3 regions of the Enterobacter sp. K510 genome follow, and region 1 is predicted to be linked to each of the others. Evidence: predicted binding sites of a transcription regulator. Region 1 holds the regulator's gene; each other region holds the start of a gene.
The links. The regulator CRP, encoded in region 1, controls carbon source genes, mostly activating them, when cyclic AMP is high. The targets are predictions, from matches to a motif close to ATGTGANNNNNNTCACAT.
Positions count from the first base shown of each region.

Region 2: a site for CRP is predicted at 2,080-2,097, ahead of azuC (stress response protein AzuC). Genes of this name have one in related genera too.
Region 3: a site for CRP is predicted at 1,084-1,101, ahead of srlA (PTS glucitol/sorbitol transporter subunit IIC). Genes of this name have one in related genera too.

Region 1 covers NZ_JBNRLQ010000005.1:361,149-371,673, forward strand. Annotated here, with positions in the region: gene pabA (aminodeoxychorismate synthase component 2) at 1-230, shown strand, start outside; gene argD (bifunctional acetylornithine/succinyldiaminopimelate transaminase) at 317-1,537, shown strand; gene ACQUTD_RS11420 (YccS/YhfK family putative transporter) at 1,580-3,664, opposite strand; gene crp (cAMP-activated global transcriptional regulator CRP) at 3,718-4,350, opposite strand; gene ACQUTD_RS11430 (OsmC family protein) at 4,656-5,060, shown strand; gene ACQUTD_RS11435 (phosphoribulokinase) at 5,184-6,053, opposite strand; gene ACQUTD_RS11440 (YheU family protein) at 6,077-6,295, opposite strand; gene ACQUTD_RS11445 (hydrolase) at 6,296-7,312, opposite strand; gene mdcA (malonate decarboxylase subunit alpha) at 7,585-9,240, shown strand; gene ACQUTD_RS11455 (triphosphoribosyl-dephospho-CoA synthase) at 9,240-10,100, shown strand; gene mdcC (malonate decarboxylase acyl carrier protein) at 10,110-10,409, shown strand; gene ACQUTD_RS11465 (biotin-independent malonate decarboxylase subunit beta) at 10,402-10,525, shown strand, end outside.
Region 2 covers NZ_JBNRLQ010000002.1:400,635-411,159, reverse strand. Annotated here, with positions in the region: gene ACQUTD_RS04575 (anaerobic C4-dicarboxylate transporter) at 100-1,443, shown strand; gene ACQUTD_RS04570 (DUF2766 family protein) at 1,544-1,795, opposite strand; gene azuC (stress response protein AzuC) at 1,913-1,996, opposite strand; gene ACQUTD_RS04560 (MFS transporter) at 2,211-3,632, shown strand; gene ACQUTD_RS04555 (RpiB/LacA/LacB family sugar-phosphate isomerase) at 3,666-4,304, opposite strand; gene yecR (YecR family lipoprotein) at 4,554-4,889, shown strand; gene ftnA (non-heme ferritin) at 5,089-5,586, shown strand; gene tyrP (tyrosine transporter TyrP) at 5,733-6,944, shown strand; gene ACQUTD_RS04535 (YecA/YgfB family protein) at 7,006-7,671, opposite strand; gene ACQUTD_RS04530 (helix-turn-helix domain-containing protein) at 7,826-8,656, shown strand; gene ACQUTD_RS04525 (LysE family transporter) at 8,550-9,389, shown strand; gene ACQUTD_RS04520 (hypothetical protein) at 9,777-10,525, opposite strand, start outside.
Region 3 covers NZ_JBNRLQ010000001.1:90,307-100,831, reverse strand. Annotated here, with positions in the region: gene srlE (PTS glucitol/sorbitol transporter subunit IIB) at 1-459, opposite strand, end outside; gene srlA (PTS glucitol/sorbitol transporter subunit IIC) at 456-1,019, opposite strand; gene mltB (lytic murein transglycosylase B) at 1,290-2,372, shown strand; gene pncC (nicotinamide-nucleotide amidase) at 2,502-2,999, shown strand; gene recA (recombinase RecA) at 3,089-4,153, shown strand; gene recX (recombination regulator RecX) at 4,225-4,731, shown strand; gene alaS (alanine--tRNA ligase) at 4,861-7,488, shown strand; gene csrA (carbon storage regulator CsrA) at 7,731-7,916, shown strand; tRNA gene ACQUTD_RS00420 (tRNA-Ser) at 8,280-8,372, shown strand; tRNA gene ACQUTD_RS00415 (tRNA-Arg) at 8,377-8,453, shown strand; tRNA gene ACQUTD_RS00410 (tRNA-Arg) at 8,505-8,581, shown strand; tRNA gene ACQUTD_RS00405 (tRNA-Arg) at 8,635-8,711, shown strand; tRNA gene ACQUTD_RS00400 (tRNA-Arg) at 8,761-8,837, shown strand; gene yqaB (fructose-1-phosphate/6-phosphogluconate phosphatase) at 9,087-9,653, shown strand; gene ACQUTD_RS00390 (YqaA family protein) at 9,650-10,078, shown strand; gene gshA (glutamate--cysteine ligase) at 10,155-10,525, shown strand, end outside.

The sequences.
Region 1 (10,525 bases):
AGGGCGTGTTTCAGGGGCTGAATAATCCGTTAACCGTTACCCGCTATCATTCGCTGGTGATCGAACCCGCCTCGCTGCCCGACTGCTTTGACGTCACCGCCTGGAGCGATACGCAGGAAATAATGGGCATCCGCCACCGGCAGTGGGATCTGGAAGGCGTGCAGTTTCATCCGGAAAGCATCCTCAGCGAACAGGGGCATGAACTGCTGGCTAATTTCCTGTCGCGATGATTTTTTGTTGCCTTGTTGTGATTTTTTATGCATATTTTGTGCTTATATTTTCATAATTAATACAGCACAAAACGGATGGGCGTGACATGGCAACTGAACAAAACGCAATTACGCGCGCAACATTTGACGAAGTAATTCTGCCGATTTATGCACCTGCTGAATTTATTCCGGTAAAAGGGAAGGGCAGCCGCGTGTGGGATCAGCAGGGTAAAGAGTACGTTGATTTTGCGGGCGGTATTGCCGTTACGGCGCTCGGTCATTGCCATCCGGCGCTGGTTGAGGCGTTAAAAACCCAGGGGGAAACCCTGTGGCACACCAGCAACGTCTTTACCAACGAACCGGCCCTGCGCCTGGGCCGTAAAATGATTGAGGCCACCTTTGCCGAGCGCGTGCTCTTTATGAACTCCGGCACCGAAGCTAACGAAACGGCCTTCAAGCTGGCGCGCTACTACGCCTCCACCCGTCACAGCCCCTATAAAACGAAAATCATCGCCTTCCACAATGCTTTCCATGGACGGTCGCTGTTTACCGTGTCGGTGGGCGGACAGCCGAAATATTCCGATGGTTTCGGGCCTAAACCGGCGGACATCATCCATGTGCCCTTTAACGATCTGCACGCGGTCAAAGCGGTGATGGACGATCACACCTGCGCGGTCGTCGTGGAGCCGATCCAGGGTGAGGGCGGCGTTACGGCGGCGACTCCGGAATTTCTGCAAGGGCTGCGCGAGCTGTGCGATGAACATCAGGCGCTGCTGGTATTTGATGAAGTGCAGTGCGGCATGGGCCGCAGCGGTGAACTCTTTGCTTATATGCACTACGGCGTGACGCCGGATATTCTCACCAGCGCCAAAGCGCTGGGCGGCGGCTTCCCGGTCAGCGCCATGCTGACTACCCAGGAGATCGCCAGTGCTTTCCACGTCGGTTCCCATGGATCCACCTACGGCGGTAACCCGCTGGCCTGCGCGGTAGCGGGCGCGGCCTTCGATATTATCAATACGCCGGAGGTGTTGCAGGGGGTGAGCGAAAAACGCCAGCGCTTTGTTAAACATCTGCAACAGATCGATGAGCAGTACAATGTGTTCAGCGATATTCGCGGTATGGGGCTGCTGATTGGCGCAGAACTGAAGCCGCAATACCGTGGTCGCGCCCGTGATTTCCTGTATGCGGCCGCCAGCGAAGGGGTGATGGTGCTGAACGCCGGGCCTGACGTGATGCGTTTTGCGCCCTCGCTGGTGGTGGAAGAAAGAGACATCGACGAGGGCATGGCGCGTTTTGCGCAGGCCGTCGCGAAAATCGTCCACGGATAACCCTGTTGCCCGGTGGCGCTGCGCTTGCACGGGCCTGCAAACTTAAGATTTACCCCGCAGGCGTCTGCTCAGCCAGATGCCGTGATGCGGGCGCTGACGCCATGCCACCGACGAAATGGTGTGCATGGTGTTCAGATGCCCGATAACACGTTGCAGATGCTGTTCCAGCGTGCTCATCGGGCCCTGGGTTAAGGTCTCCGGCGCTTCCAGAATATTGGCATCCCCCGAGCCTGCCGGCCCGTCATATTCCAGACGCTGCTGGCAACGCTGAAGCGCAATTTCACAGGATTCCAGATAACGTTGCGCCAGATCCGGCGTCAGCATGGTGTGCTCGCGCGCCAGGGTGGTCATCGCGTTAATGTGCTCGACGATAAACTGGCTGTGCGTCACCCAGAGTTTCATATCTTCCAGATAGTGAGTGTTAAAGCCCGGCTCCTGCATCGCCTGATTGAGCGAGTTAAACAGCGTATTGTGTGCCTGATTGACGCGCATGCGCTGGTACGCCAGCGGCGTGGGCTGCGGATCGTCGCTGAGGATCAGGCGGATGGCCTCCTGGTCCGCCTCCAGCGCGTCGTGGGCGTTCTGCCGCAACAGCCCGCTCTGCCACTGTGGCCACAGCCAGACCATGCCGCCAAAGGCGATCAGACAGCCAATCAGCGTATCGATAAGCCTGGCGACAATAAACTGGTCGCCGCTCAGCGTCAGCAGCTGTAACGAATACACCGCGGTGATGGTGAAGCCCACCGTCGCCCAGCCATAATTCTTGCGGATGATCAGATAGCTAACTAGCGTCACCACCAGCATACCGAGCAGCGTATAGCCCTCAGGTACGTGAAAATGCAGCGTGATACCGGCAATAATCAGCCCCGCCATGGTGCCCGCCGCCCGGTGCTGAATACGCACCCGCGTCGCGCCATAGCCGTTTTGCGTCACCAGCAGCACCGTCATGAGGATCCAGTACGGCTTGGGCAGATGCAGCGCGATCCCCATCAGGCTGGCGATGGCGAGCATCACGGCAATGCGCGCCGCATTGCGCAGTGCCGGAGATTTAAACGACAGATAGCTTTTGAGCGCCGGGATCAGCGGCTGGCGGCGCTGCTTATCCTCCATCAGATCGCGCACGTACAGCGGGCGTTGCGTGCGCAGTACCCGGGCGATACGGCTGAAGTGCCAGGCGCAGAACTGGCCGACCGGGTTATCCGGATGCTGGCGGGCGATTTTTTCCAGCGCGCCGACCTGCTTATCCATGTTAAAGCGTTCGGGAAAACGGTGATAAAGAATGTCGTCCGCCAGTACCCGCAACCGCGCGGCGACCACCTGCGCGCTCCAGCGGATCACCGCTTCAGCGTGACTCTGTTCCACCAGCTTCTGCACTTCCTGCGGCTGGTGCAGGCTGACGGAAATATGCTCCTGTAAATCCAGCGCCACCTGGAATGCCCGCAGCAGACGCTTGTAATCGTTATGCTGATTGGCGGCGAGCATGTGCATTTGCTGGTAACACTGGCTGATCAGATCCACGGCTTTCTGCTGACGCGCCAGCAACGGCGGCAGGGCTTTTTCCGGATCCGCATGCTGGGTCAGCAGACTGTATTTTGCTTCACAGTAATCCGCCAGCTGGCGATAGAGCAGGCTTAAGGATTCGCGCAGCGGCTGTTCACGCCACATCCAGAACCACAGCCAGTTAAACAGCCCGTACCACAGCGTGCCGGAGGCGTAAATCAGCAGCGGCTCCCATACCGGCATATTTCCGGCAAGGCTTAAGGTAAAGATGGCGGCGATCAAAGACGCCGGCAGCAGGCGCGCGTGCAGGGCGCTGATCTCCGCCGTGACGCCAAGCAGCAGCGCCAGCCCGCCGAGGATCAGCGGCAGGGCGATATTCTCCGCCAGCAGTAGCTGCACCGCCAGGCTACAGCCCGCAAACAGCGAGCCGCCCACGATCAGGCGTTTGAAAAAGCGTTTATGGGGGGTATCGAGCCCGGCAATGTTGCAGCAGGCAGGAACGAGTGAAAACAGCAGCCCCTGTTGCAGGTGCCCGAAGGCGAGGCCGATGGCCACAGGGAGACACAACACCAGCGTTTGTCGCAGGGCGTAGTTAATTTCCGGGTGATAGATCAGCCTGCGCCACATGAGAATGCAAACAAAAACGGCGTCTCGCAGATGCAATACGCCGTTTGAGGGGCTTAGCGGGTTCCGTAAACCACAATGGTTTTACCGTGCGCAGAGATCAGGTTTTGATCTTCCAGCATCTTCAGGATGCGGCCGACGGTTTCACGGGAGCAGCCAACGATCTGGCCGATTTCCTGACGGGTGATTTTAATCTGCATACCGTCCGGATGGGTCATGGCGTCCGGCTGTTTGGCCAGGTTCAGCAGCGTCTGCGCGATGCGGCCAGTCACGTCGAGGAAGGCGAGGTTACCCACTTTCTCGGACGTCACCTGCAGGCGGCGCGCCATCTGGGAAGACAGGCGCATCAGAATATCCGGGTTCACCTGGATAAGCTGACGGAATTTTTTATACGAGATTTCTGCCACTTCACAAGCGGTTTTAGCACGTACCCAGGCACTGCGCTCCTGACCTTCTTCAAACAGGCCCAGTTCACCGATAAAATCTCCCTGGTTGAGGTAAGAGAGGATCATCTCTTTACCTTCTTCATCCTTGATGAGCACTGCCACTGAGCCTTTAACGATGTAATACAACGTTTCCGCTTTTTCACCCTGGTGAATCAGCGTGCTCTTCGACGGGTACTTATGAATATGGCAATGAGACAAGAACCATTCGAGAGTCGGGTCTGTTTGCGGTTTGCCAAGCACCATGCGCGGTTATCCTCTGTTATAAGCTGGCTCCAGAGCCAGGATGAACACTCTGCCTCTGGGGTTGCAATCATATGCTTCCCTGTTCCCGGGAAGTGGCCGTTCGAAAATCCAGCCTTTAATGTTTGATGTCGTCTGCATACATGTGCAACGTCAATGTATCACTGTAGCAGCCAGAATGTTTTAGCATAGCTTTTGCTGTGTGTCTCCTGGTGTCTCGCTTCAGCATGATGCAGGTCGCCTTCCGTTGCGAGAATTGTTATGTGCGCGTAATCTGAAGGGAAATTTACCGCGCCGGAGCGAATAAAATGCAAGCAAGAGTCAAATGGGTAGAAGGTTTAACGTTCATGGGCGAGTCCGCTTCAGGCCACCAGATCCTGATGGACGGCAACTCAGGCGATAAAGCGCCAAGCCCGATGGAGATGGTGCTGATGGCCGCCGGGGGATGCAGCGCCATTGACGTGGTATCCATTCTGCAAAAAGGGCGTCACGATGTGACGGATTGCGAAGTCAAACTGACCTCCGAGCGCCGTGAAGAGGCGCCGCGCCTGTTCACGCACATCAATCTGCACTTTATCGTCACCGGCAAAGCGCTGAAAGAAGCGGCGGTCTCCCGCGCGGTGGATCTGTCGGCAGAGAAGTATTGCTCGGTGGCGCTGATGCTGGAAAAAGCCGCCAATATCACCCATTCGTTTGAGGTGATTGAGGGGTGATTTTTGGTGCGCGTCGGGTGGCGCTGCGCTAACCCTGCCGGATGGCGCTACGCTTATCCGACCTACAAAAGCTTAATCTGTAGGCCGGATAAGGCGTTCACGCCGCCATCCGGCACACAAAAATCACTCGATTTTCTTGCCTTCCATCAGCCGCTGCACCAGCGGCAGCATGATCAGCTCCATCGCCAGCCCCATTTTTCCGCCCGGCACCACTAATGTATTGATGTGGGAAATGAATGAGCCCTGCAACATCGCCAGCAGCCAGGGAAAATCGATGCCTTCCAGATTACGGAAATGGATCACCACAAAGCTTTCGTCCAGCGACGGGATCGCTTTCGCGGCGAAGGGGTTGGAAGTATCCACGGTCGGCACGCGCTGGAAGTTAATGTGCGTGCGGGAAAACTGCGGCGTAATAAAGTTGATGTAGTCTTCCATCGACCGCACCACCGAATCCATCACCGTTTCCCGTGAATGCCCGCGCTCGCTGGTATCGCGCACCAGCTTCTGGATCCACTCCAGGTTAATGATCGGCACCACGCCGACCAGCAGATCCACATGGCGCGACACGTCCTGCTGTGGCGTCACCACGCCGCCGTGCAGCCCTTCATAAAACAGCACGTCGGTAGGTTCAGGTAGTGGTTGCCACGGCGTGAAGGTGCCCGGCACCTGATTCCAGGGCACCGCTTCATCATAGGTATGGAGATATTTGCGCGACTGGCCGGTGCCGGTCAGCCCGTACTCGATAAAAGTCTGCTCCAGCAGCCCGAAGTCATTTGCTTCCGGGCCGAAATAGCTGATATGCCGTCCGGCATCGCGCGCTTTACGGATCGCCATGTCCATTTCCGGGCGCGTGTAACGGTGAAAGCTGTCGCCTTCCACTTCTGCGGCGCGCAGATCCAGTTGCGCGAAAATCTTACGAAACGCGAGGCTGGTGGTGGTGGTTCCGGCTCCGCTGGAACCCGTTACGGCAATCACCGGATGTTTGGCAGACATAGCAACGCTCCCTAAAACTGGTTTTATTCGCGAAACTGCTTCTTCGGCATGATGTTCACCGTTTCATGCAGTTCAGACCACACCAGCACCGCTTCTCCGGTTTGCAGCTGGCGCTTAACGTCGGCGACCTTTTGTTCAAGTGAACGCTCATGTTCACCATAATCGGTGCCTTCACGCAAGACAAAGCTCTCGATCAGGCTGTCGAGCGTCTCTGTTGCCAGATCCTGCCAGGGGATAATCATTTACGCCTCCAGATATGTTGTCAGCCAGTCGGGAATGCGCTTTTCCAGCCACATTTCCGGGCGGCGCAGCGTCCCGCCCACAAAGCCCACGTGCCCGCCATGTTCCGTCAACTGATACTCCACGTTGGGCGGTAAATAACCCGCTGCCGGAATAACATTATGATCCATAAATGGATCGTCTTTGGCGTGAATGATGAGCGTCGGCTTGCGAATGCTCGGCAACACCGGCATGGCGCTGCACTGACGATAATAGTCGATGGCGTCGGTAAAGCCGTGAATACGCGCGGTGATCAGATCGTCAAAATCCCGGATGCGGCGCATACGACGCAGGCGGGCAAGATCCACCGGCAGTGAATCCGGATACGCCTTCAGCTTACGCATCGCGTTGCCCTTTAACAGGTTCAGCAAATAGTGCTGATAAAAGCGCGAAAAGCCTTTATCCATATGATAGCTACAGGCTTCCAGCACCAGCGGAGCCGATACGATCACCGCAGCATTGAGCGGCAGATCGGGTTCATTTTGGCCCAGCAGACAGCCGAGCATATTACCGCCGAGGGAAAAACCCACCGCTGCCGTGGGCGCTGCGCCAAACTCTCGCTGTAACCAGTGTAAAAACCAGGTGCCGTCTTCCGTTTCCCCGGAGTGGTAAATGCGCTTCAGGCGATTGGGTTCGCCGCTACAGCCGCGAAAGTGCATCACCACGCCGAGCCAGCCGCGCGCGCGGGCGGCGTTGATCAGGCCGTGAGCGTACGGGCTGTGCAGGCTGCCTTCCAGACCGTGAAACACCACCAGCCTGGGCTTATGTTTGGCCGCATGCGGATCTTCGCTCCAGGCGAGATCGACAAAATCGCCATCCGGCAGCTCAAGGCGCTGCCACTGGGGCGTGAACTGGAGCCGACGGCGAATCAGGCGCGGCAGCATGGTTTGCAGGTGGGGATTGGCTGCGCCGGCCAGTGGGCGAAATGCAAGGCTGTCAGCGGCAGTATCCGGGATCTCTAAGGGCGTTATTTGAGCCATAATCGTGCGATGTGTTCTTAAAAGTCTGCCGACTACTATACCTGTTAAACCCCGCTGCTGCGGATGAAATTGCGTTTCCGGCCCTGATGCGTTGCCTGCCATAGATACTTTTTGCGTTGCTTTTCCTGATCTCCATCACAGATTGTCACTTTGATTATTACTCTCAGGCTAATGATTAAGCACAGGGCTTAATTGATGACTTTCTCACCAGAGCGCACACTTAGTGCAGTGTTAAGCAAATCAAAATGATGTGCTGAATCAGGAGGTTAATAATGTTATCTGGGCAAACGCCTGCACGGGTATGGAACACACGACGTACCGAGAAACAGCGTCGTCTGGCTTCTGTCCCGGTAGAAGGCAAAGTGCTGCCGACCGACGACCTGGTCGCCATGCTGGAAAAACTTATCGCACCCGGCGACAAAGTGGTGCTGGAAGGCAATAACCAAAAACAGGCGGATTTTCTTTCCCGCTCCCTTGCGCAAGTCAGCCCGCAAAAAGTGCACGATCTGCACATGATCATGCCAAGCGTTGGCCGCAGCGAACACCTCGATATTTTTGAAAAGGGCATCGCCCGTAAGCTCGACTTCTCGTTCTCCGGTACGCAAAGCCTGCGCATTTCGCAGCTGCTGGAAGACGGTCAGCTGGAAATCGGCGCGATCCACACTTACATCGAACTCTATTCCCGTCTGTATGTTGACCTGTCGCCGAACGTGGCGCTGATCGCCGGTTTCAAAGCTGACCGCAAAGGTAACCTGTACACCGGGCCGAGCACCGAGGATACCCCGGCGCTGGTGGAAGCCGCGGCGTTCCGCGACGGTATCGTCATCGCGCAGGTTAACGAACTGGTGGATGACGAATGCGATTTACCGCGTGTCGACATCCCCGGTTCATGGATCGACTACGTGGTGGTGGCGGACAAACCTTTCTTTATTGAACCGCTGTTTACCCGCGATCCGCGCCTCATCAAACAGGAACACATCCTGATGGCGATGATGGCGATCAAAGGCATTTACGCCGAGCATCAGGTGCAGTCGCTGAACCACGGTATCGGCTTTAATACCGCCGCCATCGAACTGCTGCTGCCCACCTACGGCGAACAGCTGGGGCTGAAAGGCAAAATCTGTAAACACTGGACGCTGAACCCGCACCCGACGCTGATCCCGGCGATCGAAAGCGGTTGGGTGGAGAGTGTGCACTGCTTCGGTGGTGAACTGGGGATGGAAGAGTATATCCGCGCCCGTCCGGACATTTTCTTTACCGGCGCCGACGGCTCCATGCGCTCCAACCGCGCGTTCTGCCAGCTGGCAGGGCAGTACGCGGTGGATATGTTTATCGGTTCGACCTTACAGGTTGATGGTTTCGCCAACTCCTCGACCGTAACCCGCGGTCGTCTGTCCGGCTTCGGCGGCGCGCCAAACATGGGGCACGATCCGCACGGTCGGCGTCATGCCACCCCGGCGTGGCTCAACATGATCACTGAACCCGACCCAATGCAGCGCGGTAAAAAACTGGTGGTGCAGATGGTGGAAACCTTCCAGGCAGGGTCAAAACCGACCTTCGTGGAAAAACTCGATGCCATCGACGTGGCGAAGGCCTCCGGCATGCCACTCGCCCCGGTCATGATTTATGGCGATGACGTGACGCACGTACTGACGGAAGAAGGTATCGCTTACCTCTACCGTGCCGAAAGCATGGAAGAGCGTCGCGCGATGGTCGCCGCCGTCGCCGGGATCACCGATATCGGTCTTGGCGTGGACGCGAAACGCGTCGCCGACCTGCGCCGCAGCGGCAAAGTGGTTTATCCGGAAGATATTGGCATTCGCCGCACCGACGCCACCCGTTCGTTGCTGGCCGCCGGTAGTGTGGCGGATCTGGTGGAATGGTCTGACGGTCTCTATAACCCGCCTGCAAAATTCCGGAGCTGGTAATGAAACATCTGCCACAGATTGAAGCTTGCGGAGGTGCCGAATGGCTGGCGCGAACCGCCACCCAGTGTCTGATTGACGAAGCACGGTTAAGCCCGAAGCCCGGTCTGGTGGACAGTCGGGGGAATGGGGCGCATCACGACCTGACGCTGGCGCTGATGGAGTGTTCCGCGCGCAGCCTGACCCCTACGTTTCATGCCCTGGCGCAACAAAGCTGGCAACGTCCGGCAGACATTGCGCTACGACAAACTATCGGGCGACTGGGTCGCGAAGGCGAACAGCAGATGATGGCTGCCACCGGCGGCGTGAATACGCACCGTGGCGCGATCTGGGCGCTGGGCCTGCTGGTCAGCGCGGCAGCGATGCTGGGCGGCGCGGGCACTGCGGAGGACATTGCAAATGTCGCCGCACAGCTGGCGCAACTGCCGGACGCCGCCGCCCCGAAAGTCTTCAGCAAGGGCCTGCGCGCCACCCATCGTTATCGGGTACCCGGCGCACGTGAAGAAGCGCAGCAGGGTTTTCCGCACATCGTCCAACTGGCATTGCCGCAGTTGCAAGCCAGCCGTAAACGCGGCGGCACTGAAACCCAGGCGCGGCTTGATGCGCTGATGGCGATCATGACCTCGCTCAGCGATACCTGCGTGCTGAACCGCGCCGGGATGACCGGGCTGGAAACCATGCGTGACGGCGCAAAAGCCGTGCTGTCAGCCGGCGGAACGGCGCAGCCTGCGGGCCAGCGCGCGCTGGCGCGACTTGACGCGCAGATGCTGGCGCTTAACGCCTCGCCGGGCGGTGCGGCTGATTTACTCGCCGCCACGCTGCTGCTCGACCGTATCGCGACCTTGCCTTATTTATCTGATTAAGAGGATGTTATGGAACACATTACGATCTCTTTGCCTGCCAGCCGCACCCTGAGCGGTAAAGCGCTGGCAGGCGTCGTTGGCTCCGGGGATATGGAGGTGCTTTTCACCGCCGACCAGGAGCAGACGCTCACCGTTGATATCACCACTTCCGTGGACAACAGCCGCGGACGCTGGGAAGCGCTGTTTAACCGTCTCACCCTGGCGGGCAGCCTGCCGTCCGGCAAGCTGGTGATCCACGATTTTGGTGCGACGCCTGGCGTGGCGCGCATTCGTATCGAACAGGTTTTTGAGGGGGTGAGCCATGCGTGATGACCGCAGTTTTATCGAATTAAAAGCGCGTGAACGCGCCCGCACGCTGCTGGACGACGGCAGCTACCGTGAATTGCTGGATCCCTTTGAAGGCATTATTTCCCCGTGGCTTGGGC
Region 2 (10,525 bases), on a different contig from region 1:
TGATTACCCGCGTTTTAACAAAGTCGATCTGGCTCGCAAAGATCAACCTTACAAAATGTAATGATTTAGAGCATCAATGTTTAATTACACAGGTGCTTCATGATCACTCTTGAATTTATTGTCATTATCCTCTGTCTGCTGGTGGGTACCCGCTTCGGCGGCATGGGCCTCGGCCTGATCAGCGGTATCGGCCTGTTCATACTGACCTTTGTGTTTGGCCTGCAACCGGGTAAACCGCCGGTTGACGTGATGCTGACTATCCTGGCGGTGATCGGCTGCGCCGCCACGCTGCAAACCGCCGGCGGGCTGAACGTGATGATGCAGTTTGCCGAGCGACTGCTGCGTCGCCACCCGCAGCATATTACATTGCTCGCGCCCTTCACCACCTGGACGCTGACGTTTTTGTGCGGCACCGGGCATGTGGTCTACACCATGTTTCCCATTATCGCCGATATCGCACTGAAAAAAGGTATCCGCCCGGAGCGCCCGATGGCGGTGGCGTCGGTGGCTTCACAAATGGCCATTACCGCCTCGCCCGTTTCGGTGGCGGTGGTGTCGCTGGTCTCTATTCTGGCGGCGCAGCACGGCATCGGGCAGGCGTGGAGCATCCTCGAGATCCTCGCCGTCTCCGTGCCGGCCTCGCTGTTTGGCGTGGCCGTCGCTGCGCTGTGGAGCCTGCGCCGGGGTAAGGATCTGGCGGAGGACGCGGAGTTCCAGCAGAAATTAACCGATCCGAAACAGCGGGAATTTATCTACGGCAGCAGCGACACCTTAATGAATCAGCGCTTCCCGAAGCAGGCGTACTGGTCAACCTGGATCTTCTTCGCCGGTATCCTTGTGGTGGTATTACTGGGCGCGTTGCCGGAACTGCGACCCTCATTTGAGGTGAAGGGCAAAATGACGCCGCTGTCGATGAACCTGGTGATCCAGATGATGATGCTGATTGCCGGGGCGGTGATGCTGATCGTCTGTAAGGTGAATGCGTCGACCATTTCCAGCGGCGCGGTGTTCAAGGCCGGGATGGTGGCGATTTTTTCGGTGTTTGGCGTGGCGTGGATGAGTGACACTTTCTTTCAGGCGCATCTGGAGGAGTTAAAAGTGGCGCTGGAGGGCGTGGTGCAGAATCATCCCTGGACCTACGCGATTGTGTTATTCCTGGTGTCCAAGCTGGTCAACAGCCAGGCGGCGGCACTGACTGCCGTTGCGCCCATGGCGCTGATGCTGGGCGTCGAGCCAAAAATGCTGCTGGCGTTTTTCCCGGCGTCATACGGCTATTTTGTACTGCCGACCTATCCGAGCGATCTGGCCTGTATCGGCTTTGACCGTTCAGGCACCACCCGCATCGGGAAATTCATCATCAACCACAGCTTTATTATTCCGGGGCTGATTGGCGTCAGCTGTGCCTGTGTGGCGAGCTATGCGCTGGTGATGGCGCTGTTCTGATCCTGCCGGCGGGGTCGCCCCCGCCTTTTTTCAGCGCGGCTTCCGCGCCCGATCTTCGAAAACATCCGTTTGAATAATTCAAAACGAAGGTTTACTTTAGCTAGTGCGCCTCGCCCTGCGGCGTGAACTTCAGCTCAATCAGCGCAATGGCTTTCTGTATGGCGCGGCGGGTCACCGGATCGGCGGCAGCCGGGTGGGTGGTGAAATCGATGGTTTTCAGCTGCTGCGACATTTTCTCACGCACTTCAACCGGCGCGATAACGTCAATGATGTCGAGGATTTGTTTGATCACCAGCTGGCAGGCGACAACGTCAGATACCAGTTCTTGATCGGCACTCAGGGATTCAGACATGGAAGGCTCCTTTCAGTAAGGACGCCATAGTAGCGGGAAGCGCTGCGAAAAGGTAGTTTGCCCGGCCTGCACAGCGTACATCAGATATAAAAAAACCTGCCGCAGCAGGTTTTTTTATCAGAACATCGCGCCAGGCGGGACGTCTTTGAAAGTTTTGCAGTAGGTTTCAAAAATGCTTTTCAGGATCTTACGCAGTTTCATCTTTTGCTCCGGTGAAATTTGTTATGCAGGTGTTATGTTTCTGTGTGCACATAATATGACCTGCATCACAAAAATCAACCAGTTTGTGAAGCCCATCACATTAAAAAACGCATTGATATTTTAGTTTTTTTTTAAAATGCATGATAAATCCGTGGGTTACGGATATTTCATTTCTGTAAAAATTTAAAATTTTTTTTAAAATGGCAGACCAAAAATGAGTGACAGCACCCAACCGGAGGCCAGACGCGGCGTTTCTCCCGCCGCGCTGCTGGTCGCCGGGGCGTTTTTTATGGAGTTTCTCGACGGTACGGTGATCGCTACCGCCCTGCCGGACATGGCGGAAAGTTTCGGCGTCGACGCCGTCGATCTGAATATCGGTATCAGCGCCTATCTCATCACCCTGGCCGTGTTGATCCCGGCCAGCGGCTGGATCGCCGACCGCTTTGGCGCGCGGAAAGTCTTTGCCTCGGCGCTGGCAATCTTCACCCTCGCCTCGGTGTTCTGTGGCCTCGCGGTCAGCGTGGAGTGGTTTGTCGCCATGCGTATTTTACAGGGCATCGGCGGCGCGCTGATGGTGCCGGTCGGACGGCTGGCGGTATTGCGCACCACACCCAAGCATCTGCTCATCACCGCCATCGCCACCCTCACCTGGCCCGCCCTGGTCGCGCCGATCATTGGCCCACCGCTGGGCGGCTTTATTACCAGTTTCGCCAGCTGGCGGTGGATCTTCTTTATTAATGTACCGCTGGGGCTGATCGCCATTGCGCTGGCGCTGCGCATCATTCCGGATATTCGCGAGGAGGAGCGGCGGCCTTTCGATATGCCCGGTTTCCTCTCCACGGCTATTGCGATGGTCAGCCTGGTGTATGCCATGGAATCGCTGGGCGCGCAGCAGCCGCAGGGGTGGCTGACGGCGGCGATGTTGCTGCTGGGCGCGGGCACGCTGTTTTATGCGCTGCGCCATTTTCAGCGCGCCCGCTGGCCGATGATACGTCTCGATGCCATGCAGGTGCCGACCTTCCGCGTGACCATGTATGGCGGTTCGCTGTTTCGCGCCTCCATCAGCGCCGTGCCTTTTCTGTTACCGCTGATGTTTCAGGTGGGCTTTGGTATGGACGCCTTTCATGCCGGGCTGCTGGTGCTGGCGGTGTTTGTCGGCAATCTGACGATAAAACCCGCCACCACCCCGCTTATTCGCTGGCTGGGATTCAAAAAACTGCTGCTGATCAACGGCGCGCTCAATGTGCTGGCGCTGCTGGCCTGCGCCTTCCTGACGCCCACGACGCCGGTGTGGGTGATCCTGCTGGTGCTCTATCTCGGCGGCGTATTTCGTTCAATACAGTTTACCGGCGTCAGCACGCTGGCCTTCGCGGATGTGCCTTCGGCGCAAATGAGCTATGCCAATACGCTATTCAGCACCGCGACACAGCTGGCGGTGGGGCTGGGCATTACGCTGGGGGCGATTGGTATTCGTATCGGCGAACGGGTTGGCGACTGGCTCTCGCTTGGGGAGGTGCCGGGGATCAGTTTTCGCCTGGCGTTCGTGGCTATCGCGCTGATTTGTCTGGTGGGCATGGCGGATACGCTGCGGCTGACGAAAGATGCCGGCAGTGCGGTGTCGAATAAAAAGAGATAAAAAAAGGCCAGCGAACGCTGGCCTTTCGGGATGTTATGCGAGCATTTCACGTACGAAGGCTTCGATCTCTTTATCCTGGCAGTTTTCGAAGAAACACTCCTGGAAACGCTGGCCGGAAACGGCGGTTTTCACCAGCTCCGGATCGATGGCGCGCAGAGTGTCCAGATAGTTATCTTTTACCACGGCGGCTTTCACCTGGTTCAGAATGCCCGCGTTACGCACCTGCGGCTCTTTACGCTCCGGCGGATACCCTTCGCCTTTGCGGCCGGTGAAGGCTTTTTCGAAGATAAAGCGCACGTTCAGCTCTGCGCCCCAGCCAAAACCTTTAGCGAACGGCAGCGCCAGCGCGTTACCGTTGTTGATCTGCGCAAACAGGAAGGCATCTGCCGGATCGATGCAGTAGCCGCAGTTCACGCCCGGATGGATATTCAGCGACATCAGCGCGCCCTGACCGGTGCCGCAACCGGCAATCACGAAATCAACGGCTTTAGAGTTCAGCAGGATGCTGGCCATGATGCCTAAGTGGATGTAGGTCAGGTGATGGTCATTCTCGTCGCTCATGCCGACGTTGAAAACCGGGAAGTTCTTCTCATCCGCGACGGTTTTCAGCTCTTTAAGGATAATGGCGTTTTTGGCAGCCTGGCTGTTTTCCATCATCAGTGCAATTTTCATTGTGTCTTCTCCTGAAGCGTTGCGGGATGTCCCGCCGTGAATAGCGAACGTTTTAGAAACCTTACTACTAAGCAAACATACTTTCAAATTTAGTGAAAAATCGTTTTAAAAAGTTGTGAGGTGCTCACAGTTTTCCCCGCTTCGCTGGCCGTTACAATTAGTAAGGCCAGAAAATCCGGCTATTCAGGCTATTGGGCGGGAAAGAGAGGTTGTAGGATGAGAACATCGAAACTGAATCAGAGCGATACCATGAAGAGTATGCTTTTAGCCGCCGCAGTACTGCTGCTGGCAGGATGCACCATCACTAAAGAGCCGCAGGTGAGCGAGGTCATTCAGACTACCGGTGTGGTACGACTGAATTTTAACGAAGCCATGCTACAAAATGCGCGCTTTGATGAGTATACCACCCACGGCACCGCCACGCGTCAGTGCCAGCAAATGGGCTATGCCACCGCCGCTGCATACGGTCAGCCGATCCGTACCTGTAGCGTATTCAGCGGTTCACTGTGCCTTAATGAAAAGATCACCCTGCAATACCAGTGTCAGGGGCTGGCGCTGTCGCCTGCCGCCACCGGCTATTATTAATCTTTACCACCTGCGTTATTACGCAGGTGGCGCTTATTTATAATAAAAAGAATTATTCTCAGGTAATTTAACCTTCACATCTAATGCGTATTATTCACATTACCATTCAAATTAATTATTCTATTTTACCTTTTGCAAATAATTAAATAACAAATTATAGTGGCGCCATTATTCATTGCGCACTTCCTGGAGCCGTATCATGCTTAAAGCAGAAATGATCGAAAAATTAAATGAGCAAATGAATCTGGAGCTTTACTCCTCTCTGCTTTATCAGCAGATGAGCGCCTGGTGCAGCTACCACAGCTTCGAAGGCGCGGCAGCCTTCCTGCGCCGCCACGCGCAGGAAGAGATGACCCACATGCAACGCCTGTTTGATTATCTGGCCGATACCGGCAGCCTGCCGTGTATTAATACTATTCCATCGCCGGTTGCGGAATATGCGTCTTTAGACGATCTGTTCCGTTCCACTTATGAACACGAACAGCTGATCACGCAAAAAATTAATGAACTGGCGCACGTGGCAATGACCACGCAGGATTATCCGACCTTTAATTTCCTGCAATGGTATGTGGCCGAACAGCACGAAGAAGAAAAATTATTTAAATCTGTTATCGATAAACTATCGCTGGCGGGTAAAAGCGGCGAAGGTTTGTATTTCATTGATAAAGAACTTTCCACGCTCGATGCCCAAAAGTAATACTTCAGGCGGTGACACTGTCACCGCATTAAACCTCTGTAAACATTAAATTACACCGCGTGTAACGCCCGTTTGACGAGGCTGTCATTTTCCCTTACTCTGCGCCGCATATTCGAATGTGCAATGGTTTATGGGCAGAGGAAAGCGTGAAGAATCGGACGCTGGGTAGTGTTTTTATCGTCGCGGGAACGACAATCGGGGCCGGTATGCTGGCGATGCCGCTGGCGGCGGCTGGGGTGGGATTTGGCGTAACCTTAGTGCTGCTGTTCGGCCTGTGGGCGCTGATGTGTTATACCGCTCTGCTGTTGCTTGAAGTGTATCAGCACGTCCCTGCCGATACCGGGCTGGGTTCGCTGGCGCGTCGCTACCTGGGCCGCTACGGTCAGTGGCTGACCGGTTTCAGTATGATGTTTCTGATGTATGCCCTCACCGCAGCCTATATGACAGGCGCGGGCGAGCTGCTGGCGGCAAGCCTCGGCTCCTGGCTCGACATCACCGTTTCACCGGTCGCCGGTGTGCTGTTGTTTACCCTGATTGCGGGCGGCGTCGTCTGCGCGGGCACGTCGCTGGTGGATCTGTTTAACCGCTTTCTGTTCAGCGCCAAGATCCTCTTTCTGGTGGTCATGCTGGCGCTGTTAATGCCGCACGTACACAAAATCAATCTGCTGACGCTGCCGCTGGAGAAAGGGCTGGCGCTGTCGGCAATTCCGGTAATTTTCACCTCCTTTGGTTTCCATGGCAGCGTGCCGAGCATCGTCAGCTACATGAATGGCAACATCCGTAAGCTACGCACGGTATTTATTACCGGCAGCGCCATTCCGCTGGTGGCCTATATTTTCTGGCAACTGGCGACGCTGGGCAGCATCAACTCCTCCACCTTTATGGGATTACTGGCGGATCAGGCCGGGCTGAACGGGTTATTACAGGCGCTGAGAGAAGTGGTCGCCTCGCCGCACGTTGAACTGGCGGTGCATCTGTTCGCCGATCTGGCGCTGGCCACTTCCTTCCTTGGCGTGGCGCTGGGCCTGTTTGATTACCTGGCGGATCTGTTTAATCGTCGTAATAACGTTGCCGGACGTTTACAGACCGGGGCGATCACCTTCCTGCCGCCGCTGGCTTTTGCCCTTTTTTATCCGCGTGGGTTTGTGATGGCGCTGGGTTATGCCGGTGTGGCGCTTGCCGTGCTGGCGCTGCTGATCCCGTCGCTGCTGGCGTGGCAAAGTCGTAAGCATAGTCCGCAGACGAGTTATCGCGTCAGCGGTGGCAAGCCTGCATTAGCGCTGGTGTTTTTGTGTGGGATCGCGGTGATTGCCGTGCAGTTCTGTATTGCAGCCGGATTATTGCCGGAGGTGGGTTAACGGCGCTTCTTTTATTGCCGGGTGGCGCTGCGCTTACCCGGCAAGCTGGTGCAAGTGACTATCAGTGCAGGCAGCACTGCTTGAATTTTTTACCGCTGCCGCACGGGCAAGGGTCGTTACGGCCCACTTTTTCACCGGCGGTGAACGGCTTCGCCACTTCAATTTCCTGCTGATTGTCGGCCCAGTAATCGTACAGCGCCAGCGCCGCAGGTTTAATCGCCTCTATGCTCTCTTCAAAGGCTTCCGGCGTCATCTGCTCCACACGTTCGAAGTTCTCTTCTTTACCGTGCAGTTCAATGGCCGCCAGCGCTGGCTTTAACGGATCCGGTAAGGATGACCAGTCGCTCAGGCTGACGCCGCGCAGATAACCGAAGCACCACTCTTCCACAATGGTCAGCTCCTGATCTTCCACGTCGCGCGTTCCAAACAGCGGTTCAAACTGTTCCGGATACTCGGCCAGACGATCGCCGATATCGTCCATATGCTGGAAAGCGAGCATCATGAAACGCTCCATCTCCTTTTCCGACGACCAGTTCGGCACCTTGTCAGCACCGCCCCACAGCGCCACCAGCCACTGGCTCGGCTCAACCGGCACCGGCGAGCTCAGCACCGCAGTGAGTAAGCCATCCAGCTCTGAGACATCCATAATGGACGCTTCCGTACCGTACTTCATCAGTACGTCTTCCAGCCATTCCAGCTCTTTCTCGTTCAGGGGTCCGGTTTTCATTGTGCATATTCCTCGGTGAGGTGCGAAATACGCACCGTAAAAAAGGAATTTTAACACAGGTGGGGTGCAAAATTATTGGCGATACTGAGGTAACTGTGTTCTCCTTTCTACCCTGCACAAATAGTTACGCCGATCGGTTTAAGGATCTCACCCTATGTTCAACAGACACAGCCACCATTCTGCTGAATTCTGGCGCGATCCGGCGATGGAGCATGTAGAGACGCGCCGCGCCTGTCATAGCCGGGCGTGTTATAAGGCGCACAGTCATCCCACCTTTTCTGTTGGCGCAGTGGATACGGGCGGTAGTCATTTTACCGGCGTGTCAGGCGGTCCGACTGCTCTGCGCCCCGGCATGATGGTTTTTATTCCCGCAGGCTGTGTTCATGCCTGTAATCCCCTGCCCGATGATTGCTGGAGCTATCAGATGCTGCATCTGGATGCTGACTGGCTACGCCAGTTACTGGCAGAAACTGGTCCTTCCTCAGCAGGCCTTATTCGCGAAAATGAAATTCGCCTCACGGATAACCAGACGGTCTATGCCCGGTTTTGCCAGCTTAATGACACCCTCTTTTCAGCGTCCACTTCAGAAGACAAAAATGCCGCGCTAATAGAATTTATCGGTGACTGCGCCTGTGAGAATGCTCTGGTGGAAACTTTTGCCGCACAGCTACCCCAGGGCAACGGGACACTGGCACGGGTGATCAGCCAGTTGCAGGAAACCGAATGCCCGCCCGTGCCGCTTGAAGAACTGGCGAAAATCTCTGATATGAGCCGTTATCAGTTCATCAGAGCATTTCGCGCCGCTACCGGCATGACGCCGCATGCCTGGCAGCTCAATATCCGTGTAAATCAGGCGCGCCGCTGGCTTCAGTCAGGTTATGAAATTACTGATATTGCCTATCGACTGGGTTTTGCCGATCAAAGTCATTTTCAGCGGGTATTCAAAGCGCATACTGGCGTCACGCCAGGCTGTTACCGGTCCTGACTCCCTGCAATTTTATTCAATACTATCATCCTGTCAGCCTGCATCCTGTAGGAAAAATTTCTTAGAGGGTGATGGCATGATGCAGCAATTTCTTCTGGTGGCAACCGCACATTTTCTGGCGCTACTTTCCCCCGGCCCGGATTTCTTTCTGGTTGCGCGTTCCTCAATTAAAGCGGGCTGGCGTCATGCCGCCTTTGTCTGTCTGGGAATAGCTGTCGCAAACGGGGTGTTTATTCTTGCGGCCTTCAGCGGTATCACGCTTTTCCGCTCCGGCAGCGCAGGATTTATCGCCATTCAGCTCGCTGGCTGTGGCTATTTGTTGTATGTAGGCCAGCTTTTTATTCGTTTTGCTGGCGCAAGCTCCCTCACCGGACACAAGATGACTCCGGAAGCCGCTTCGACAGAGAAGGCTGATCTCAGAGATCGCTGGCGTGAATTCGGCATGGGTTTTATGTCGGGCATTCTCAATCCTAAAAATGCGCTCTTTTATGTCAGCCTGGCGACGTTAATCGGCGGTGCCGGTACTGCGCCCGGCCTGAAAGTTGTCTATGGCGTTTGGATGTTCAGCGTTGTGCTATTGTGGGATTTGCTGGTGGCGATCTTTATCGGTAATGGTGCAGTGCTGCGCACTTTTTCGAAAGTGTTACCCGCTGTGGAGCGTATTTCGGGGGTGATCCTGATTTGTCTGGCACTGAGCGTTATTGTGGTCAACGTGCTGCAACTGTCACGGTAAATCAGTGAGGGATGAGGGCAATCAGGTCAGAAAAGGCAAATTTCAGGCATAAAAAAACCACCCGAAGGTGGCTTACACGACACTGCTTATCATTGATTTTATTCGAGGTTTCCCATGGTACCCGGAGCGGGACTTGAACCCGCACAGCCATAAGCCGAGGGATTTTAAATCAGGCGTGTTTACGTAGTATTTCATAAAGTTAAAAGCACTTTTCGCCATTACTCAACTTTTTTCAATTCTGAAATATCAGTCACTTAGTGCTTATGATAGATTGCAATGGTGAACATTTTACTGCCGCCATTTCATCTGAATCTTTTACTACCAGTAGGAAATATCCATAATCTTATATGAATTCCAAACCGGCCGCTGGGCCGGTTCTTTCTTTCCTTACTTTGACACCTTCCTTGTAGCTGTCGCAATACGTTGTTGCTGGCTCCTTTTAGCTGTATACAGACGCTCATCCAAAGCTAATAAATAACGCTCAAGATCGTTGTTATTATTAATCAATACCTTCCCATCCTTTACCATACTAGGAAAATACTCAATAATCTCATCAATGCATTCTTTTAAATCATTAGCACGAAATGAGTCGTAATCAGCTCCCTTTTCAGCCTTCAATTCCTCTTGCTTAACTAACTCTGACTGTATTCTTTTTTTATTTAATACTGTCACTTTTGTTTCATCAAAATCTTCAAGCAATTCTAAATCCTGTTGACCTAAAAAAGTTTTAGTTTCTTTTTGACCTGCCTCCTTATAAATACTTTCAAGTCCAGATAAGATTTTCTTGGCTTTTACTATGCTTTCAAAATAAACCTTTTCCTCATCTATAGAGTAAACTACTTCTGCAGATTCGTTTAGAGTTATAAAGTCCCCCTTTAGTAACTCCATCTTTTTTAAGGATAATATTTTTGAACCAAGAATATTTTTTTTGTAAAACTGTTGAAATAACAGGTACCCCCCTTGCTTTGTAGCAAAATATTTAACACAGGAGAGATTATCAGTCGACAAGGCCTTGTAGTCACTAGTATTTATAGTGTCCTGAGCACTAAGCGATTGTAATTCATCTATTATTTCATTACTTACCCCCTTATGCAATTTTAAGTCTAAAAAAAATATCTTTCCTTGATCCTGTCTAT
Region 3 (10,525 bases), on a different contig from region 1:
CATCCCCATGCCGACCTTCGCCAGCAGGCCGTCGCTCTGCTCGGTGATCTTCTTACTGGTGTCGTAATCCCGCGGCGCAGGATTTGCCGTGGCGGCCTGTTCGTGACGAATGTTTTCCTCTTTCACGCCGGAGACGTAAATGTCTTCGGTGATGTACTGCGCCAGCGGGCCGGACTTGCCGGTGGCATGAATATTCACCGTCGGAATACGGCGTTTCGGGTAGATGCCGCAGCGCAGGGTGCCGCCGCAGTCGATCACCGCCACGCCGATCTCTGCTTCCGCAGGTTCTCCCTCTTTGAAGCCGTCCACCGCCTGCCAGCCGGTGAGCTGCGCCAGCTTGTCGACGATGGCCGGGCGCGTTCCGGCCGTGATATAGACGATTTTTTTCGGCGTGGCGGCGTCAAACATCAGCGGGCCGCCCCAGCCGCCGGTGCCTTTTTCAATCACAATGCGCGTCATGATGTTGCTCCTGCCAGGCGGACTTTCTGCTCCAGTTGAATGCCCATTTTTTTCTCAAAAATGGCGGTGGTGAGGTCAGTGACCCAGCCGCGAAAGAAGTTGGTGACGAGGCCGACCAGCAGGTAGCTCACCGCCAGCGGGCCGAGGGGTAAACCCAGCGTAGTGAGGCCGCTGGCGATGCCCAGATAGACAAACAGTTCGCCGGGGTTAATGTGCGGGAACAGGCCATTCATCGAGTGGCAGCTATAGGACGCGGCGGCGTAATAGCTCGGCTTGTATTTTTCCGGCATAAAGCGGCCCAGGCTTAGCGTCATCGGATTACAGAACACAAAGGTGCCGACCAGCGGCAGCAGCAGATAGCGGGTAACGGGATTACCGGCGCAGCCCTGCGCCAGTCGTTCGATACGTTGCTGACCAATAAAGTTAATCAGCGCGTTCATGATCACCAGCAGACTGATCAGCAACGGCAGAATGCCCGTCACCATGCCGGTAAATACTTCGCCACCTTTCTGAAACAGCCCGATAAACCACTCGGCGCCGTGCGTGATGGTTTCGATCATTCTTTTCTCCTCCAGGGTAGGGTCTTTTGCACGGCTAATAATAATCACTTTGAAAGGTTTGAAAGTGTTATTCAGATCTCATTATGAAAGATAAAATGATCGAAATGAAAGATTTTAAGGAAAAGAAGGGGAGTAAACGTTCGTTTTGCAAGATTTAGGCGGGGCGCAGGAGAATGTTGCGGCGACTTCTCTTTGCCGCTTCCTTGTGGACAGGCAGATGCTTTACCATAATTCCCTCTCGCCGAATTCGTTATCTTATATGGATGTCCCATGTTTAAGCGTCGTTACGCAGCTCTTTTACCTGTGCTGGTTCTGCTCTCCGCCTGTAGCAGTAAACCAAAATCCACTCAGGCTCCCGCCACTGCGGGCACGCCGCCTGCCGGCGGATTCCTGCTGGAGCCGCAGCATACTATGCTCAATCCGGCCGGCGATTTTGCCAACAACCCGGCGGCTGAACAGTTCATTGATATGATGGTCAGCAAACACGGTTTTGACCGTCAGCAACTGCATGAGATCCTCTCGCAGGCGAAGCGCCTTGATTCCGTGCTGCGCCTGATGGATCGCCAGGCGCCGACCGCCAGCGTACCCTCAGGGCCAACCGGTGCCTGGCTGCGTTACCGTAAACAGTTCATCACGCCGGATAACGTGCAAAACGGCGTAGCCTTCTGGGATCAATATGAAGATGCGCTCAATCGCGCGTGGCAGGTGTACGGCGTGCCGCCGGAAATCATCGTCGGCATCATCGGCGTGGAAACCCGCTGGGGCCGCGTGATGGGGAAAACCCGCATTCTGGATGCGCTGGCAACCCTGTCATTCGCCTATCCGCGCCGCGCCGCCTATTTCTCTTCCGAGCTGGAAACCTTCCTGCTGATGGCGCGCGATGAGAGCGACGATCCGCTCGATTTGAAAGGTTCTTTTGCCGGGGCGATGGGCTACGGACAGTTTATGCCGTCCTCCTATAAAGAGTATGCCGTTGATTTTAATGGCGACGGGCATATCAACCTGTGGGATCCGGTGGATGCTATCGGCAGCGTGGCCAACTACTTCAAAGAGCATGGCTGGGTGAAAGGCGATCTGGTGGCAGTACCGGCCATCGGGCAGGCGCCGGGGCTGGCGAACGGCTTCAAAACCAAATACAGCGTTGCGCAGCTGGCGGCGGCGGGCTTAACGCCGCAGCAATCGCTGGGTAATCATCAGGAAGCGAGCCTGCTGCGCCTCGATGTGGGCACCGGCTACGAATACTGGTACGGTCTGCCGAACTTCTACGCCATAACCCGCTATAACCACAGCACCCACTATGCAATGGCAGTCTGGCAGCTCGGTCAGACGGTGGCGCTGTCGCGCGTTAAGTAATAACGATAAAGGCCGGCGTCCGCTGGCCTTTTTTCTGAAGCCCCCTCGTAAAATCGACTTCCCGCCCCCACCTTTATTGAGAAGATGCTATCTTGTCTGCCATGTTTTTATTCACTTACGGGAGTCATGATGACAGACAGTGAATTGATGCATCTGAGCGAGCGTATCGGACAGGCGCTCAAAGCGCGGGGCGCCACGGTCACCACCGCTGAATCCTGCACCGGCGGCTGGGTGGCGAAAGTCATCACCGATATTGCGGGCAGTTCCGCCTGGTTTGAACGCGGTTTTGTCACCTATAGTAACGAAGCGAAAGCGCAGATGATTGGCGTTAAGCCCGCCACGCTGGAACAGCATGGCGCGGTGAGCGAGCCGGTGGTGGTTGAGATGGCGATAGGCGCCATTAAAGCCGCCCGCGCGGACTATGCGATCGCCATCAGCGGCATTGCCGGACCGGACGGCGGCACGGCTACCAAGCCCGTCGGCACCGTGTGGTTTGGCTTTGCCAGCGCCGCAGGCGAGGGGATCACCCGCTGTGAATGCTTCAGCGGCGACCGCGAAAATGTGCGTCGTCAGGCCACGGCTTATGCCCTGCAAACGCTATGGCAACAATTTCTACAAAACACTTGATACTGTATGAGCATACAGTATAATTGCCGCAACAGTTAAGAATTCCCGGTTGAGCACCACCTGCTTTACCCGGCATGACAGGAGTAATAATGGCTATCGACGAAAACAAACAGAAAGCGTTGGCGGCAGCACTGGGCCAGATCGAAAAGCAATTCGGTAAAGGCTCCATCATGCGCCTGGGTGAAGACCGTTCCATGGATGTGGAAACTATCTCCACCGGTTCGCTTTCTCTGGATATTGCACTGGGCGCAGGCGGTTTGCCGATGGGCCGTATCGTAGAAATCTACGGGCCGGAATCCTCAGGTAAAACAACCTTAACCCTTCAGGTTATCGCGGCGGCGCAGCGTCAGGGTAAAACCTGTGCGTTTATCGATGCTGAACATGCGCTGGACCCTGTCTACGCACGTAAGCTGGGCGTGGATATTGATAACCTGCTGTGTTCTCAGCCGGATACCGGTGAGCAGGCGCTGGAAATCTGTGACGCGCTCGCGCGCTCAGGCGCCGTTGACGTGCTGGTGGTTGACTCCGTTGCAGCGCTGACCCCGAAAGCCGAAATCGAAGGCGAAATCGGTGACTCTCACATGGGCCTCGCGGCACGTATGATGAGCCAGGCGATGCGTAAACTGGCGGGTAACCTGAAGCAATCCAACACGCTGCTGATCTTCATCAACCAGATCCGTATGAAAATTGGTGTGATGTTCGGTAACCCGGAAACCACCACCGGTGGTAACGCGCTGAAATTCTACGCTTCCGTGCGTCTCGACATCCGCCGTATCGGCGCGGTGAAAGAGGGCGATAACGTAGTGGGCAGCGAAACCCGCGTGAAGGTTGTGAAGAACAAGATCGCCGCGCCGTTCAAACAGGCTGAATTCCAGATCCTCTACGGGGAAGGTATTAACTTCTACGGCGAGCTGGTTGACCTGGGCGTGAAAGAGAAGTTCATCGAGAAAGCAGGTGCATGGTACAGCTACAACGGTGAGAAAATCGGTCAGGGTAAAGCGAACGCCACTACCTGGCTGAAAGAGAACCCGGAAACGGCTAAGGAAATTGAGAAGAAAGTGCGTGACGCGCTGCTCAGTAATCCGGATACCAAGCCTGACTTCACCGTTGATGACAACGATGAACACGCGAAAGAAGGCGACGAAGATTTCTGATAATCTTATGTAACCGATAAAAAGGGCTGCTTATGCAGCCCTTTTGCTATTCCATTTCCAGCAGGTGTGCTATGTCTGATTCTGATACTACGCCCCGTCGTTCCGCCTATGCCCGGTTACTGGATCGGGCAATGCGTATCCTCGCGATGCGCGATCACAGTGAACAGGAATTTCGCCGCAAACTCACCGTGCCCGTTATGACCAAAACCGGGCCGGAGCCGGTGGATGCCAGCGAAGAAGATATCAATAACGTCGTTAACTGGTGCTTTGAAAACCGCTACCTTGATGACGATCGTTTCGCCCGCCAGTTTATTGCCAGCCGCGGACGCAAAGGTTACGGCCCGTCGCGCATCAGCCAGGAGCTAAACCAGAAAGGCATTGGCCGGGAAGCCGCGCAGGCGGCGATGCGCGAGTGTGAGATTGACTGGACGGCGCTGGCCCGCGAGCAGGCCTACCGCAAATATGGCGAGCCGCTGCCCACCGCCTTCGCCGATAAAGTGAAAGTACAGCGATTTCTGATGTACCGCGGCTTTATGATGGAAGATATTCAGGCGCTGTGGCGAAATTTTGATGATTGACTGCATACGGGATTTTACTTCGCAGTAAAGAAAACTTATCTTATTCCCACTTTTTCCGGTAGTTGGCGGCGGTCTCTACGCAGTCAACCGCCGGCTACGATAATACGTTAGCTTGATTTCAGGATAATTATGAGCAAGAGCACCGCTGAGATCCGTCAGGCGTTTCTCGACTTTTTCCATAGTAAGGGCCATCAGGTAGTTGCCAGCAGCTCCCTGGTTCCAAATAACGACCCGACTCTGCTGTTTACCAACGCCGGGATGAACCAGTTCAAGGATGTATTCCTTGGTCTCGACAAGCGTAATTATTCCCGCGCGACCACCTCGCAGCGCTGCGTGCGTGCGGGCGGTAAACATAATGACCTGGAAAACGTCGGTTACACCGCGCGTCACCATACCTTCTTCGAAATGCTGGGTAACTTCAGCTTCGGCGATTACTTCAAACACGAAGCCATTCAGTTCGCATGGGAACTGCTGACCGGTGAAAACTGGTTTGCCCTGCCGAAAGAGCGTTTGTGGGTGACCGTGTACGCCACTGACGACGAAGCGTACGACATCTGGGAAAAAGAAGTCGGCATTCCGCGCGAACGTATCATCCGCATCGGTGATAACAAAGGCGCGCCATACGCTTCCGACAACTTCTGGCAGATGGGTGACACCGGTCCGTGCGGCCCGTGCACCGAGATTTTCTACGATCACGGCGATCACATCTGGGGCGGGCCTCCGGGTAGCCCGGAAGAAGACGGCGACCGCTACATTGAGATCTGGAACATCGTCTTTATGCAGTTCAACCGCCAGGCCGACGGCACCATGGAACCGCTGCCGAAGCCGTCCGTGGATACCGGTATGGGCCTTGAGCGCATTGCCGCCGTACTGCAACATGTGAACTCTAACTACGACATCGATCTGTTCAGCAAACTTATCGAAGCCGTAGCGAAAGTGACGGGCGCGACGGATCTGAGCAACAAATCCCTGCGCGTCATTGCCGACCATATTCGTTCCTGTGCCTTCCTGATTGCGGATGGCGTGCTGCCGTCGAATGAAAACCGTGGCTATGTGCTGCGCCGCATCATTCGTCGCGCGGTGCGTCATGGCAACATGCTGGGCGCGAAAGACACCTTCTTCTACAAACTCGTCGGTCCGCTGATCGCGGTAATGGGCGCGGCAGGCGAAGATCTGCAACGCCAGCAGGCGCAGGTTGAGCAGGTGCTGAAAACCGAAGAAGAGCAGTTTGCCCGCACGCTTGAGCGTGGCCTGGCGCTGCTGGATGAAGAGCTGTCGAAGCTGACCGGCGACACGCTGGACGGTGAAACCGCCTTCCGTCTGTACGATACCTACGGTTTCCCGGTGGATCTGACCGCCGACGTGTGCCGTGAGCGTAATCTGAAAGTGGACGAAGCGGGCTTCGAAGCCGCAATGGAAGAGCAGCGCCGTCGCGCGCGTGAATCCAGCGGTTTTGGCGCCGATTACAATGCGATGATCCGCGTTGACGGCAGCACCGAATTCAAAGGCTACGACCACCTTGAGCTGACCGCAAAAGTCACCGCGCTCTTTGTCGACGGTAAAGCGGTAGACGCCATCACAGCCGGTCAGGATGCGGTGGTGGTGCTGGATGAAACGCCTTTCTACGCCGAATCCGGCGGTCAGGTGGGTGATAAGGGCGAGCTGAAAGGCAATGGCTTCACCTTTACTGTTACCGACACGCAGAAATACGGTCAGGCGACTGGTCACCAGGGCAAACTGGCGTCCGGCGTGCTGAAGCTGGGCGATGGCGTAAAAGCGGAAGTTGACGAGGCTCGCCGCGAACGTATTCGTCTGAACCACTCCGCCACGCACCTGATGCACGCCGCGCTGCGCGAAGTGCTGGGTACGCATGTGGCGCAGAAAGGTTCTCTGGTTAACGACAAGATCCTGCGCTTTGACTTCTCGCATTTCGAAGCGATGAAACCGTCAGAGGTCCGTGCGGTTGAAGATCTGGTGAACGCGCAAATCCGCCGCAACCTGCCGATCGAAACCAATATTATGGAACTGGAAGCCGCACGCGCGAAGGGTGCAATGGCGCTGTTCGGCGAGAAATATGATGATCGCGTGCGCGTGCTGAGCATGGGCGATTTCTCAACGGAGCTGTGCGGCGGGACTCACGCCTCACGTACCGGTGACATTGGCCTGTTCCGTATTGTGTCGGAATCGGGCACCGCCGCTGGCGTGCGTCGTATCGAAGCCGTCACCGGCGAAGGGGCGATTGCCAGCCTGCACGCGGAAAGCGATCAGCTGCATGACATCGCGCAGTTGCTGAAAGGCGACAGCCAGAACCTGGGCGAGAAAGTGCGCAGCGTTCTGGATAAAACGCGTCAGCTTGAGAAAGAGCTGCAACACCTGAAAGAACAACAGGCAGCCCTGGAGAGCGCAAGCTTGTCCAGCAAAGCCGAAGACATCAATGGCGTGAAGCTGCTGGTCAGTGAACTGGCAGGCGTTGAGCCGAAGATGCTGCGTACCATGGTCGACGATCTGAAGAATCAGTTAGGTTCTACTATAATCGTGCTGGCTACGGTGGCAGAGGGTAAGGTTTCTCTGATTGCGGGTGTGTCTAAGGATGTGACCGACCGCGTGAAAGCAGGGGAACTGGTAGGAATGGTAGCCCAACAAGTGGGGGGCAAAGGGGGCGGTCGACCGGATATGGCGCAAGCCGGCGGTACCGATGCGTCAGCGCTTCCCGCAGCACTGGCCAGCGTTAAAACCTGGGTAAGTGCGAAGCTGTAAATAACGAAAAAGCGCAGGCAAATGCCATGACTCAGGTTATGGCATTTTTGCCACTACGCTTTTGATAACGATAAAGTCAGGTTGAAGTTGTGTATATCGGCTAAACTTACGTTTAACAGAAAGTAATAGTGGTGATAGCTGTCGCTTCAGATACTGGTCATCACATACTTTTTTGACGTTTATGATGGATAATGCCGGGATACAGAGAGACCCGACTCTTTTAATCTTTCAAGGAGCAAAGAATGCTGATTCTGACTCGTCGAGTTGGTGAGACCCTCATGATAGGGGATGAGGTCACTGTGACTGTTTTAGGCGTTAAGGGCAACCAGGTACGTATTGGGGTCAATGCTCCTAAAGAAGTGTCCGTTCACCGTGAAGAAATCTACCAGCGTATCCAGGCTGAAAAATCCCAGCAGTCCAGCTATTGATATTATCGCGTCTCGCCCCCCGGCGAGGCGCGGTTCATTCCCGCTATTTTCCTCCTCTTTCGTGACACTATCATTTCCTTTTAATTTCCCTGTGCACCCGCACGTGCAAATTCTTTGGCTATTCTGCGCTTTTTTATCGCCATGGGGCTGAACCGCCTCCGCCAGCTACAGCGGCCGCGCCTGCTAAAATCTGCTGATAAAACATCCTTTTTGCGCTTTTTGCAGCCTAATTGTCTGCGAAGTGTGCAATCGATTCAGGGCTGGGAAAAATTGTTTGACTTATAAGTCCCAGAAAGTAATATGTGCGCCACGCAGCGACGATGAGCAGAAACAAGTTCTTCGAAGCACTCGTAAGAGGCGTGTGGTGAGGTGGCCGAGAGGCTGAAGGCGCTCCCCTGCTAAGGGAGTATGCGGTCAAAAGCTGCATCCGGGGTTCGAATCCCCGCCTCACCGCCATTTTGCATCCGTAGCTCAGCTGGATAGAGTACTCGGCTACGAACCGAGCGGTCGGAGGTTCGAATCCTCCCGGATGCACCATTCTCCTCTGGTTGTTTCAGTAACAATCAGCGCAGTAAAGCAATACCTGATGCATCCGTAGCTCAGCTGGATAGAGTACTCGGCTACGAACCGAGCGGTCGGAGGTTCGAATCCTCCCGGATGCACCATCTCTTTTGATTGTTTCAGTAACAGTCAATGCAGTACCTTAGTAATTCCCGATGCATCCGTAGCTCAGCTGGATAGAGTACTCGGCTACGAACCGAGCGGTCGGAGGTTCGAATCCTCCCGGATGCACCATCTCTTTGATTGTTTCAGTAACAATCAGCGCAGTACAGCAATTCCCGATGCATCCGTAGCTCAGCTGGATAGAGTACTCGGCTACGAACCGAGCGGTCGGAGGTTCGAATCCTCCCGGATGCACCATACTTCCCCGGTCTTTCAGCAACAGCGATTCATCAAAGAATCTGCAATGCTGTTACAAGCACCAGGGAGGATAACGTTGCTTTAGCAACGGCCCGCAGGGCAAGGCGCAGCCGAGTAATCCTCCCGGATGCACCATTCTTCGTACCTCCTCCCAAATCTAAAAATTCCCAATATTCTCCTTGCGCTGCCAGCGACAAAAATCCTTGTTTACGTTACAGTATCCTTCTGTTATCCGGTTGTGAGAACGCGATGTACGAACGTTACAGTGGACTAATTTTTGATATGGATGGCACCATCCTGGATACTGAACCTACGCACCGTAAAGCCTGGGATGACGTCCTTGGGCGCTATGGTCTGCGCTATGATTTGCAGGCGATGATTGCCCTTAACGGCTCACCGACCTGGCGTATCGCGCAATCTGTTATCGAATACAATCAGGCCGATCTTGATCCACATCTGCTGGCGCAGGAAAAAACCGCCGCCGTGAAGTCTATGTTGCTCGATGGCGTGCGTCCGTTGCCGCTGGTAGAAGTGGTGAAAGCGTGGCACGGTCGTCGCCCGATGTCCGTCGGCACCGGCAGCGAAAGCGCCATTGCCGAAGCGCTGCTTGCGCATCTGGGCCTGCGCCACTATTTCACCGCCGTGGTCGCCGCCGATCATGTGACTCACCATAAACCCGCCCCCGATACCTTTTTACGCTGCGCCGAGCTGATGGGCGTGCCGCCCGCCGAGTGCGTGGTGTTTGAAGACGCGGATTTCGGCCTTCAGGCGGCACGCGCAGCTGGCATGGACGTCGTGGACGTGCGCGTATTGTGAGTGACGGCCTGTCACTCTTCTCATTGTTTGCCGGCAGTTTTCTCAGCGCCACGTTATTACCGGGCAATTCTGAGGTGCTGCTGGTCGCCTTACTTCTTTCTGGCGTGAGTCAGCCCTGGCTGCTGGTATTAATAGCAACAATGGGTAATAGCCTTGGAGGGCTGACTAACGTTATCCTTGGTCGCTTCTTTCCGCTGCGTAAAACATCACGCTGGCAGGAAAAAGCCACAGGTTTTCTCAATCGTTATGGCGCAGCCGCGCTATTATTGAGCTGGATGCCTGTTATTGGTGATTTGCTGTGCCTGCTGGCGGGATGGATGCGCATCTCGTGGGGGCCAGTTCTCTTTTTTTTATGCCTTGGCAAGGCGTTGCGCTATGTTGTTGTGGCATTCGCAACGCTTCAGGGCATGACGTGGTGGCACTAATTGCATTGCTGGCCTTAAATCGTCAACCATTACAATTATGCTGTGTAGAAATGATTTCGACAGGCGGGAGGTCAATTTGATCCCGGACGTATCACAGGCGCTGTCCTGGCTGGAAAACCACCCTCAGGCTTTGAAGGGGATCCAGCGCGGGCTGGAGCGCGAAACGCTGCGCGTTAATGCAGATGGCAGTCTGGCGACTACCGGACATCCGGAGCAGCTCGGTTCAGCGCTGACACATAAATGGATCACGACCGATTTCGCGGAAGCGCTGCTGGAGTTTATTACTCCGGTCGACGGCGATATTGATCATATGCTGACGATCATGCGCGATGTGCATCGCTATACCGTGCGTCAGCTGGGCGACGAGCGGTTATGGCCGCTGAGTATGCCCTGTTACATCGAGAACGGTCAGGACATTGAGCTGGCGCAGTACGGCTCCTCAAATAT